One region of the Brevibacillus sp. M2.1A genome, then DNA from elsewhere that is predicted to be linked to it. Evidence: riboswitches for the same ligand, from Rfam matches in the RefSeq annotation. Region 1 holds a riboswitch; each other region holds the start of a gene.
What was found. A riboswitch is a leader RNA that binds a small molecule or an ion and turns the genes downstream of it on or off. The one in region 1 is predicted to bind cyclic di-GMP.
Positions count from the first base shown of each region.

Region 2: linked by a shared signal. The riboswitch ahead of ggt (gamma-glutamyltransferase) and the one ahead of HP567_RS08515 (GNAT family N-acetyltransferase) in region 1 are both predicted to bind cyclic di-GMP.
Region 3: linked by a shared signal. The riboswitch ahead of HP567_RS01095 (methyl-accepting chemotaxis protein) and the one ahead of HP567_RS08515 (GNAT family N-acetyltransferase) in region 1 are both predicted to bind cyclic di-GMP.

Region 1 covers NZ_JABSUY020000001.1:1,722,028-1,725,294, reverse strand. The annotation lists gene HP567_RS08525 (Crp/Fnr family transcriptional regulator) at 1-197, shown strand, start outside; gene HP567_RS08520 (peroxiredoxin-like family protein) at 282-944, shown strand; cyclic di-GMP riboswitch class I at 1,127-1,210, shown strand; gene HP567_RS08515 (GNAT family N-acetyltransferase) at 1,400-1,954, shown strand; gene HP567_RS08510 (methyl-accepting chemotaxis protein) at 1,947-3,267, shown strand, end outside.
Region 2 covers NZ_JABSUY020000001.1:152,628-155,894, forward strand. The annotation lists gene HP567_RS00685 (glutamine--tRNA ligase/YqeY domain fusion protein) at 1-393, opposite strand, end outside; gene HP567_RS00690 (SET domain-containing protein) at 473-1,090, opposite strand; cyclic di-GMP riboswitch class I at 1,344-1,432, shown strand; gene ggt (gamma-glutamyltransferase) at 1,615-3,267, shown strand, end outside.
Region 3 covers NZ_JABSUY020000001.1:240,850-244,116, forward strand. The annotation lists gene HP567_RS01095 (methyl-accepting chemotaxis protein) at 1-1,355, opposite strand, end outside; cyclic di-GMP riboswitch class I at 1,428-1,528, opposite strand; gene HP567_RS01100 (formate--tetrahydrofolate ligase) at 1,664-3,267, opposite strand, start outside.

The DNA.
Region 1 (3,267 bases):
ATCAATTTGGCAATCCTAACAGTTCGGCGTTTCAACAAATTGACTTACCTCTTTCCCATCAAGAAATCGCCAATTTTGTTGGGGCATCCAGGGAAGCTGTGACGGTAGCATTACGTGCTTTAGCAAGAGAAGAACTGATTCAAACAGGCTTTAAATCTATTTCTATTCAGCGGGACAGGATTTTGAAGAAAATGTAATCCAGTTTACATCTTTCGCTCAAAAAGAAAGATATCGTAAAGCCATGGCTTCTACTATTCTTTCGAAAAAGAGGGGAACGACATATGGATAAACCACATTTTCAGAGCCTGCGCGAAGAGCTAGATTTTACAACCATTCAAATAGCAGACTTCCTCACCCGTGAAGTAACAGATGCATTTACAAGATCAATTGAGGAGCTGCGGACCTCTGAACTGGCAAAGGGCTTGCCGATTGGTTCGATTGCGCCTGATTTCACGTTGAACGATCACACTAGCAAGAATATTACCTTGTCGGAAGAAATCATAAAAGGTCCTGTCGTCCTCACATTTTTCCGTGGATCATGGTGCCCCTACTGCAATTTGGAGATGCAAGCGTACCAAAAACAGCTCGATACGATAACCTCTCTGGGTGCTCAATTGTTTGCCATTAGTCCACAATCTCCTGCACACTCTCTTACTATGCAAGAGAACAATCGTCTGAGCTTCCCCGTGTTATGCGATACCAATAATCAGGTAGCAGAAAAATATAGACTCATATTCAGACTGCCTGAGTATTTACATGATACCTACCGATCATTGGATATCGATCTCAATCATTTTAATAGCGACGATTCCTGGACACTCCCCATACCGGCTACTTATATCCTCGATGAACAGGGCGTAATCCGGTCAGTATTCTTAGATCCTGACTACAAAAAGCGAATGGAGCCTACTGAAGTTATAGACATTCTGCGCACCCTAACCTAACGCCCTACTCCCTATTTAATGAAGAACCAGTTGATACGGCAACTGGTTTTTTCGTACGTTCATATATTATGAACAATTAGTTACTTCTTCCTACCAAAACTTGACAAAGCTAATACAAATGGCTTATATTTTGCATGATTATGTCTAGCAAAATTCGACACAGTTTTACAATTTTTGCTAAAAAATGAAAAAGGCAAAGTCATCGAAAGGTGGCGACGCAAAACCACGGGTCTACAGTCTTTGACCATGATAGCCGGGTTGCCATCATCTTGAGACTATTTTTCGATGTTGGTAGCTTCGGTTGTTCCATTTCGATGGAACGGCCTTTTTTTGTGTTTCGTTTTTTGAAAGGAGGATGAAAGCACTTTCATTTTTGTAACAGATGGAAAAACATAACTTTTGAGACGTCAAACATACACAACACGGTAATCAGAAAATGATGGAGTGGAGAAGTTATGTACAAACAAGTAGAAACCGTACAAGAGTTAGCCAAATTTCATGAAATCAAAGAAACAGTATGGACAAGCATGGGCTTCGAGATGGAGTACGCGAAAGAAGGCTCGGCTCAGTTCCTCTTAATCGCCGAAGATGGTGAAGCAGGTGGAACATTTGAAATGACGCCCTTTTCCAAATCAAGTGCTTATATGAAATCACTTTTTCAGGATGTTGTTACAGAAGATATGAAAGTAATGGAGGTAGACAGTCTCGCTGTTCTGCCGAAATACCGCGGACAACTGGGGCAAAAAGGAATTTGCCTGATGATAGATTACGCTGAAAAGCATGGTTATACCCACGCAATCGGGGTAGCAGATCCGACCTTTTTTAAATTTATTAACACGAAGTATCAAGTAAAAGCAACTCAGACCAAAGATATCGTCTTTTACAAAGGGGCCGATGCGATTCCGACCCTTTTCCATCTAAAAGATGTCTATGACAATAAGCACGATCCGAAATATTCCTGGTACAATACGTCGTCATCCAACCAAGTAAAAGTCGAGGTAGGTGGGTAACATGGATAACATGGATAAAATTGATTTATTGAGAAGAAGAAACAATTGGGTCGTAATCGTATTCGCAAGTATTATTACGGTTGTTCAGGTCTTAAACCTCTTTCTAGGCGTTTCGTACACATTCGTTTTCACAATTCTGGGTATTTTGTATGGCGTACTGGCACCTTTTGCTTACATCTCTAATCGCCCGAGCTTCCGTGAAAAAGCAGCGCCCTTCATGAAGTTCTTTAACTTCGCCGTAATCGGGATCTTCATGTTCATCGTAGTCGGACTGGACCCGCATATGATCAATATCATGACCATTATGTTCTTCGTAGCAGTCATGGGGATTTATCAAGACCGACTCATCAATATTTTGACGATTGTATCGACATTGGGCATTGTCTCTTACTACTTCCTGACACAAAGAGAAACGATTTTCCATTCGACAAGCAATCTCGATCTGATGTACTTCCTGCTCACCTTCTGCTTTGTCTCTATCACGAGCATGATGCATGCTGTATTCAATAACAAGTTGCAAGAGGAAAGTGAGCAACAGAAGCAAGAAGCGATTGCCTCGAAGGAATCGTTGCAACGTGTTCTGGATAAGATCAATGAATCACTCACCTCTATGCAAGACTATCAAGAGAATTTGAACAAGGTAACGGACGGTGTCAATGTTCGCGCTGTCGAAACCGTCGCTTCCCTGCAAGACATCATGGAGTCCTTTACTGTCCAGACCAGCAATACAGACGAGCTGCGTCGGGAAATGAGCTCGACGAATTTGCAAGTTGAGGACATGACCCGCTCTGTTACAGAGATGCATGAGTACGTAGAATCGACCAAGGAAGCCACTAGCGAGAGTGGAAAACGCATTGGCAACATCGGTAATGACTTTGAACGATTCATCAAGGACATCCAAGGTACGAACCAGCTAATCCAAGAGCTCAATAAAGAAACCGAATCGATTGGAAAAATCATCCAAACCATTTCCGAGATTTCTGCACAAACCAATCTGTTGGCACTCAATGCCACGATTGAAGCGTCTCGCGCAGGCGAACACGGCCGAGGATTTGCTGTCGTCGCAGATGAAGTACGCAAGCTGGCAGAGTCCTCCAAGCTATCGTCCGAGTCGATCTCGAGCCTGCTCATGACCATCCGCGAAAAAATGAAACTCGTATCGGATATGATTTCCGAGTCGCAGACTTCTTTTGAGAAAAATAGCGAGGGCATTCTCGAAGTACAAGAAATGTTCACCAATGTAGACAACTACATGCAAAACTTCGCAGATAAAACGAAAAACCTGCAAGAGTTCATCGTCCATGTTCACAGCA
Region 2 (3,267 bases), 1.6 Mb from region 1:
CATATCTTCTGGAGAAAGATCGTCTACGTAAGCCAGACCTTTTTTAATCAACAGCACCGCACGGTTGTACATCTCTTCAAAGTAATCAGATGCAAAAAACAACCCGTCCCATTCGAAGCCAAGCCATTGAACGTCCCTTTTGATGGCCTCTACGTATTCGATGTCTTCCTTCACCGGGTTCGTATCGTCAAAACGCAGGTTGGCCTTGCCGGAGAATTCTCGAGCCAACTCAAAGTTGAGGCAGATCGCTTTTGCATGTCCAATATGGAGATACCCGTTCGGTTCTGGGGGAAAGCGGGTAATGATTTCCTTTACTTTGCCCTCTTGCAAGTCATCAATCATGATATTGCGGATAAAATTGGATGCCGCTACCTTGTTTTCCAATGAAATCAACCTTTCACTTCACCTTTACATTCCATAATACTGATTCTCTACCCAGAGTTCAACAAAATCGGGTCGTTGACCGACCCGCTCACGTCTCCCATTGCTGCCTCGTTTGCCATTGTGACCTGCAATACAGGTGAACGACAGAATCAATGGCTAAGCGCTGCTCCGTGATTCCACGAATCGTTTCGAGATGCTTCGGGGAAATGAGATGTAGCAAAGGCTGTTCAACATGATTGAAACGTTGGAATGCTTCCGCTGCAATCCGATCCCACTGCGGGTAATACCGAAGCAAATCATCAGGCATTACGCGGGAGCGTTCCGTGTCAGACTCGGGCAAACAATCAAAAGGTTCATCCAAATTTAACGTTCCGTAATCATCGGTCAGCTCTTCGCCCGGTAAAATATCCCGTGCTGCCAATTCCATATCATACATGGTCGGCACACAATTCGCATGAAAGCTGTGGTTCACGTACCTTGCCTTATCCCAGCAAAGAATGTACTTTCCGAACTGGTTCTTAAACGAATATTTTTGTACGTCCTGTTTTCGTAATGAGTCAAGTCTTTCCACAAATGCAGGGTCCAATACCTGATCCAAATCATCCTGTGCCCATACAATCGTTCCTTTTGGGATAAACCTTGTCGCAAACACACCGTACCCGATCTCATCGTTGATATAGCGCAATTCTGTATCGGGATGCATCATGGTCTTTGTTTCACTCCTTGGCGAATGTGCCTTTTTATCATCATAAGCAGTTCTGCCCCAGGAGGTGTGTGAATGTATGCGAAAAACAACCTTTCCTATAGCATTCCTGACTATTTTTCTGGATTAAAATATTTTTTCTTATTTACCACAAATGGTAAATAGTCTATATTATTGGCAAACGGACTTTTAGGAACATTTTCCCACAACGATCGAATCACTATTTGTGTCATGTCATTTTATGTTTCACCCATTGATATCGAAACGGCATACCCGGGGAAATCCGGCGACGCAAAGCTACAGGGGCTACCTCCGCAACAGCGGACACGCTTGCCAGCTACCGAAGTATTGATGTAGGACGAGACCAATGATCCTATATCATTGGTCTTTTTTTGCGCGCGCAATGTCTATTTTTGTCTATTTTTGTATGTTTGTGTATTTTTAACTTTTAAAGGAGGTGAGGCAACAGCGGATAGCCGGTTTAATGAAATCATTATTCTATTCATCATGAAGGAGGTTTCATAGGAATGTCATTCTTGAAGAAACTCTCGACCGTCGCGCTGACTGCTGTCATCGGGCTATCAACATTCTCTGGGGCACAAGCTGCTAACCGTCCAACATCGATGTCACCGAACGCTATGGTGACGACTCCTCACTATCTGGCTACGGCTGCGGCCCTGAAGACATTGGAAGACGGTGGAAACGCAGTAGATGCTGCTATTACAGCCGCTTCCACCTTAGCTGTTGTCTACCCTCATTACACAACCATTGGCGGAGATAACTTCTGGCTCATCTACAATGCCAAAACAAAAGAGCTGAAGGCACTGAACGGCAGTGGTCGTGCAGGCGAAAAGGCAACCATCGACTATTACAAAGGCAAAGGCTACGAAAAAATCCCGTCCCGCGGTTATGAATCGGCAAACACTGTCCCTGGAGTTGTCTCCGGCTGGTGGGAGGCGTACAACTACGCCCATAAAAAAATGGGCAACAGCAAGCTTCAATGGAACAGACTGCTGGAGCCTGCCATTGGATACGCCGAAAACGGATATCCAGTCTCCCCCAACCAAGTGTATTGGACAAAATACGCGACAGATCCAACTGACAATGACTTGAAGAATCTTCAACGTTTTGATGGATTCCGTAAAACATTCCTGAAGCCCAACGGCGATCCTTATGCAGCAGGCGAAATTCTCAAACAAAAGGACCTTGCCAATACTTTGCGAATCATTGCGAAAAAAGGCGCTGACGGTTTTTATAAAGGAGAAGTTGCTAAAAAAATCGTAGCAGACATGCAAGCCAACGGCGGATTGCTCACGTTGAAAGATTTTGAGAAGCATACCTCCACTTGGGCAGATCCTATTACGGTAGACTACCGCGGATACAAAGCATACAACGTTCCGCCTAACTCCCAAGGCATGGCATCACTCTCCATTCTTAATGTTTTGAATAACTTTGACCTTAAGAGCATGGGTGAAGGAACACCCGATTACTATCACACGATTGTGGAAGCTACCAAACAGGCTTTTGCTGACCGCGACAAATGGCTGACTGACCCAGCCTTTGCGGATATCCCTGTAGATGAGCTGTTGTCCAAGCAGCATGGGAAAGATTTAGCTGCGCGTATTGATATGAAGCAAGCAGCCAAATCCGTAGAACCGCTTGATCCAAAAGGCGATACAACCTGGTTCGGGATCGTCGACAAAGATGGAAATGCCGTGTCCATCATTCAGAGTCACTATTTTGACTGGGGTTCCGGCATCGTAGCGAAAGATACGGGTGTCCTTTTGCAAAACCGCGGAAGTTATTTCTCTTTGGATTCCAAACACATCAATCACTTGGAACCAGGCAAACGCACCTTCCACACAATTAACCCAGCGATGCTCTTCAAAGGGGACAAGCCTTATCTCCTTTACGGAACACAAGGGGGAGAAGGACAGCCGCAAACGCAAGCCGCTCTCGTCACACGTATTGTCGACTTTGGTTTCAGCGTGCAAGACGCAATTGAAGCGCCAAGATGGCTGCATGGACGCAACTGGGGATCTGCTTCCAACAATCTCAAGGTGGAAAGCCGCATCCCTCAAGAAGTCCTGGACGAGCTCATTAAACGTGGGCATCCAGTCGAAAAGCTGGAAGCAGCTTATACCGACGCGATGGGACAGTCCGGCGCAATCCTGATTGAC
Region 3 (3,267 bases), 1.5 Mb from region 1:
ATGCTTCCCATCTGGAGAACTGCCTGCTCTACCACAGCAGTTCCTTGTTCTGCCTGCTCTGTTGCTATCTGGGCAGCCTCAGAAACATGTGCAGACGTCTCCGCGATTTTCACTATGCCTGCTGCCATGTCAGTCATCGACAATGCGACTTCCTGCGAGCTGGCTGCCTGCGCCTCTGCTCCCTCAGAAATCTGTGCGATAGACAAGCCGATTTGGTTGATGTTTTCTGTCGCCTGCTTAATACCTTCAGATACTTCCTGACTAAAACGCTGTACTTGATCAGACGACAGTGATACGTCTTCAATCAAATTTTTCAAGTGCGATACCGTCTGGTTAAAGTCACGGGACAGAACCGCAATCTCGTCTTTTCCGTCAACCGTTACGGTCTCTTTCAAGTTGCCCTGCGCCACTACATTTACGGCGTGATTCAGACGCTCAATTGGTTTCACCATGCGTACAGCCAAGAAATAAACGAGGACAACCCCAATTGCCAATACGATGAGGGAAATAACCATCAATCGAACTGACAGTTGATCGACAGGGGCATGCAGCTCTGCTACAGGTGCAGTGATGTATATACCCCAGTTCAAATTGGTAGGAGCATACGAAGCAAATCGCTCTGTATTCTCGTAATTATATTGGGCAATTCCATGCTTCCCTTGCTTGATGTCTTCAAAGCCAGTCTGAAGTTCAAGAATACCCATATTGAGAATCGATTCCTTCAGAATGAACTCGCTGTTCGGATGATAAATAAATGTTCCTGTTTTGCTTACTAAAAAGGCGTAGCCTGATTGACCAAATTTCTCTTCGGACACCTTTTTTTGGATCTCATTGATAGGAATCGTAGAACCGATATAACCGTATTGACGATTGTCCTTCATCAATGGAACGACAAGGGTCACGATGTTATTCCCTGTGCGCTTCGAAACAACTGGCTCTGAGACAACAACCTTTCCTTCCCCTTTGCTGGCTTCCTTAATGTGCGGACGATCCGAGATATCAGTCACTTCACCCTTGAAATTGATCACATTCTTTCCGCTTAAATCATGCGAAAAGAAGAACGTCTCAAACTCGGGGTTTTTCTTTTGGGCCTCTTGAATGAGTTTCAGGTCATACTCGGCATTTTGATCAGCCGACATCAACCCTCCCACTGCTCTTACAATTTCAATTTTTTCTTTAAAGAAACCATCGATACGAATCGAGAGATTGTTAGCTGACAACTCAGCTTCTTTGTCCAGACTGTCTGCCAAAAGATTGGAAGCACTCCAATAGCTTGCACCGCAAACCGTACCCAAACTTATCAACAACAGCAGGCACAAAACGATAATTAGCTTATTCTTCAAACTATTTTTCATACCGAATCCCTTCTCCCTTCTCTTTTTTCAACAAAAAAAAGACTGCCCACCGACAGCCCATCATGACTACGGTATGGCAACCCGGCTGTCCTAGCTGCGAAAGTCACTTGACTCTCGACCTTAGACCCGTGGCTTTGCGTCCCTGCCTTTCAGCAAGTTTGCCTTTGTCATTCCTTGTTGTTTTTCAATTAAGTTCACATTTTTCAATCTCACCTTTCTTTTCCCATAACTTTCCGATAATAAACCTCAAAAATACAAAAAAAGCTGACAACCTTTTACAGTTGTCAGCTTTTTGTCAAACTTTTTGACTAGCTTAATCCGATCACTTGGCCATCCTCGTCTACATATAACGATTCAGCAGCCGGCTTTTTCGGGAGGCCTGGCATGGTAACCAAGCTACCGGTCAGTGCCACAATAAAACCAGCTCCTGCTGATATGCGCACTTCACTCACTTGGATCGTGAAGTCAACAGGTGCTCCCAACAGATCAGCGCGGTCCGTAAAGGAGTAAGGTGTTTTCGCCATGCACACAGGCAGATGGGACATGCCCATTTCTTCTACCTTTTGGATCGTTTTTAATGCCAGCGGCGAAAAGACAACCCCTGATCCACCGTATACTTCTTTTACGACTGTCTCAATCTTGTCTTTTATGCTGAGGTTATCTTCATACAAGAATCGGAAGGATGAAGGCCGCTCTGCTGCACGAGTCACTTTTTCAGCAAGCTCGACACCACCTGCTCCGCCTTCTGCCCATACTTTGGACAGCGCCGCTTCGGCTCCGGCCGCTTGGCACAGCGCAATGACTGCATCCACCTCTGCCTGGGTATCTGTCGCAAAATGATTGATCGCCACCACTGCTGGCACACCGAACTTTTGCAGGTTTTCCAGATGGCGCTTGACGTTTTCGAAGCCTTTCTCCAGAGCAGACAAGTTCTCCTCTGCCAGATCAGGTACTTTTACCCCGCCGTTGTATTTCAACGAGCGAACTGTAATGACCACGACAGCAGCCGATGGAGTCAGACCTGCTTTTCTGCACTTGATGTCAAAAAACTTTTCGGCCCCCAGGTCGGCACCAAAGCCAGCCTCTGTTACGACGTAATCTGCCAGCTTCAAAGCCATCTTGGTTCCGATCACGCTGCTGCACCCATGCGCGATATTGGCAAAAGGTCCTCCGTGAATGATGACCGGAGTTCCTTCGATTGTCTGTACGAGATTGGGCTTGATGGCTTCCTTCAAGAGAACACACATCGCATCGACCGCGTTGATTTCCTCTGCCCGTACAGGCTGATCATCGAAATCGTAGCCAATAATGATCTGGTTCAATCGCTCGCGCAAGTCCGCCAGATTCTCACTCAGGCATAAGATCGCCATGATTTCCGAAGCGGTTGTAATCATGAAGCCATCTTCACGCGTCATCCCGTTGCCGTCACCCAGACCAACCACGATGTTACGCAGTGCACGGTCGTTCATGTCCATGGCTCGTTTCCAGACGATTTTCTTTGGATTGAGCCCACGCGGATTGCCGTGGAAAATATGATTGTCGATCATCGCTGCCAACAAGTTATGTGCAGCTGTAATCGCATGAATGTCCCCTGTAAAATGCAGGTTAATTTCGTCAGCCGGGAGAATTTGTGCTTGGCCGCTTCCGGTTGCGCCTCCTTTGATCCCCATGCAAGGACCCAAGGACGGCTCGCGAAGCGCTGCCATTGTTTTCTTCCCGAGATAATTTAATGCTTGTGACAAACCAATCGTCGTGAGTGTCTTACCTGCTCCCGCCGGGTTAGGGTTCATCGCTGTAACAAGAATCAGTTTGCCATCAGGGCGATCCTTCACTTGCTCCCATAGCTCATCTGATAATTTGGCTTTATATTTTCCGTATAGCTCCAAATACTGTTCTTCGATACCTGCAATCT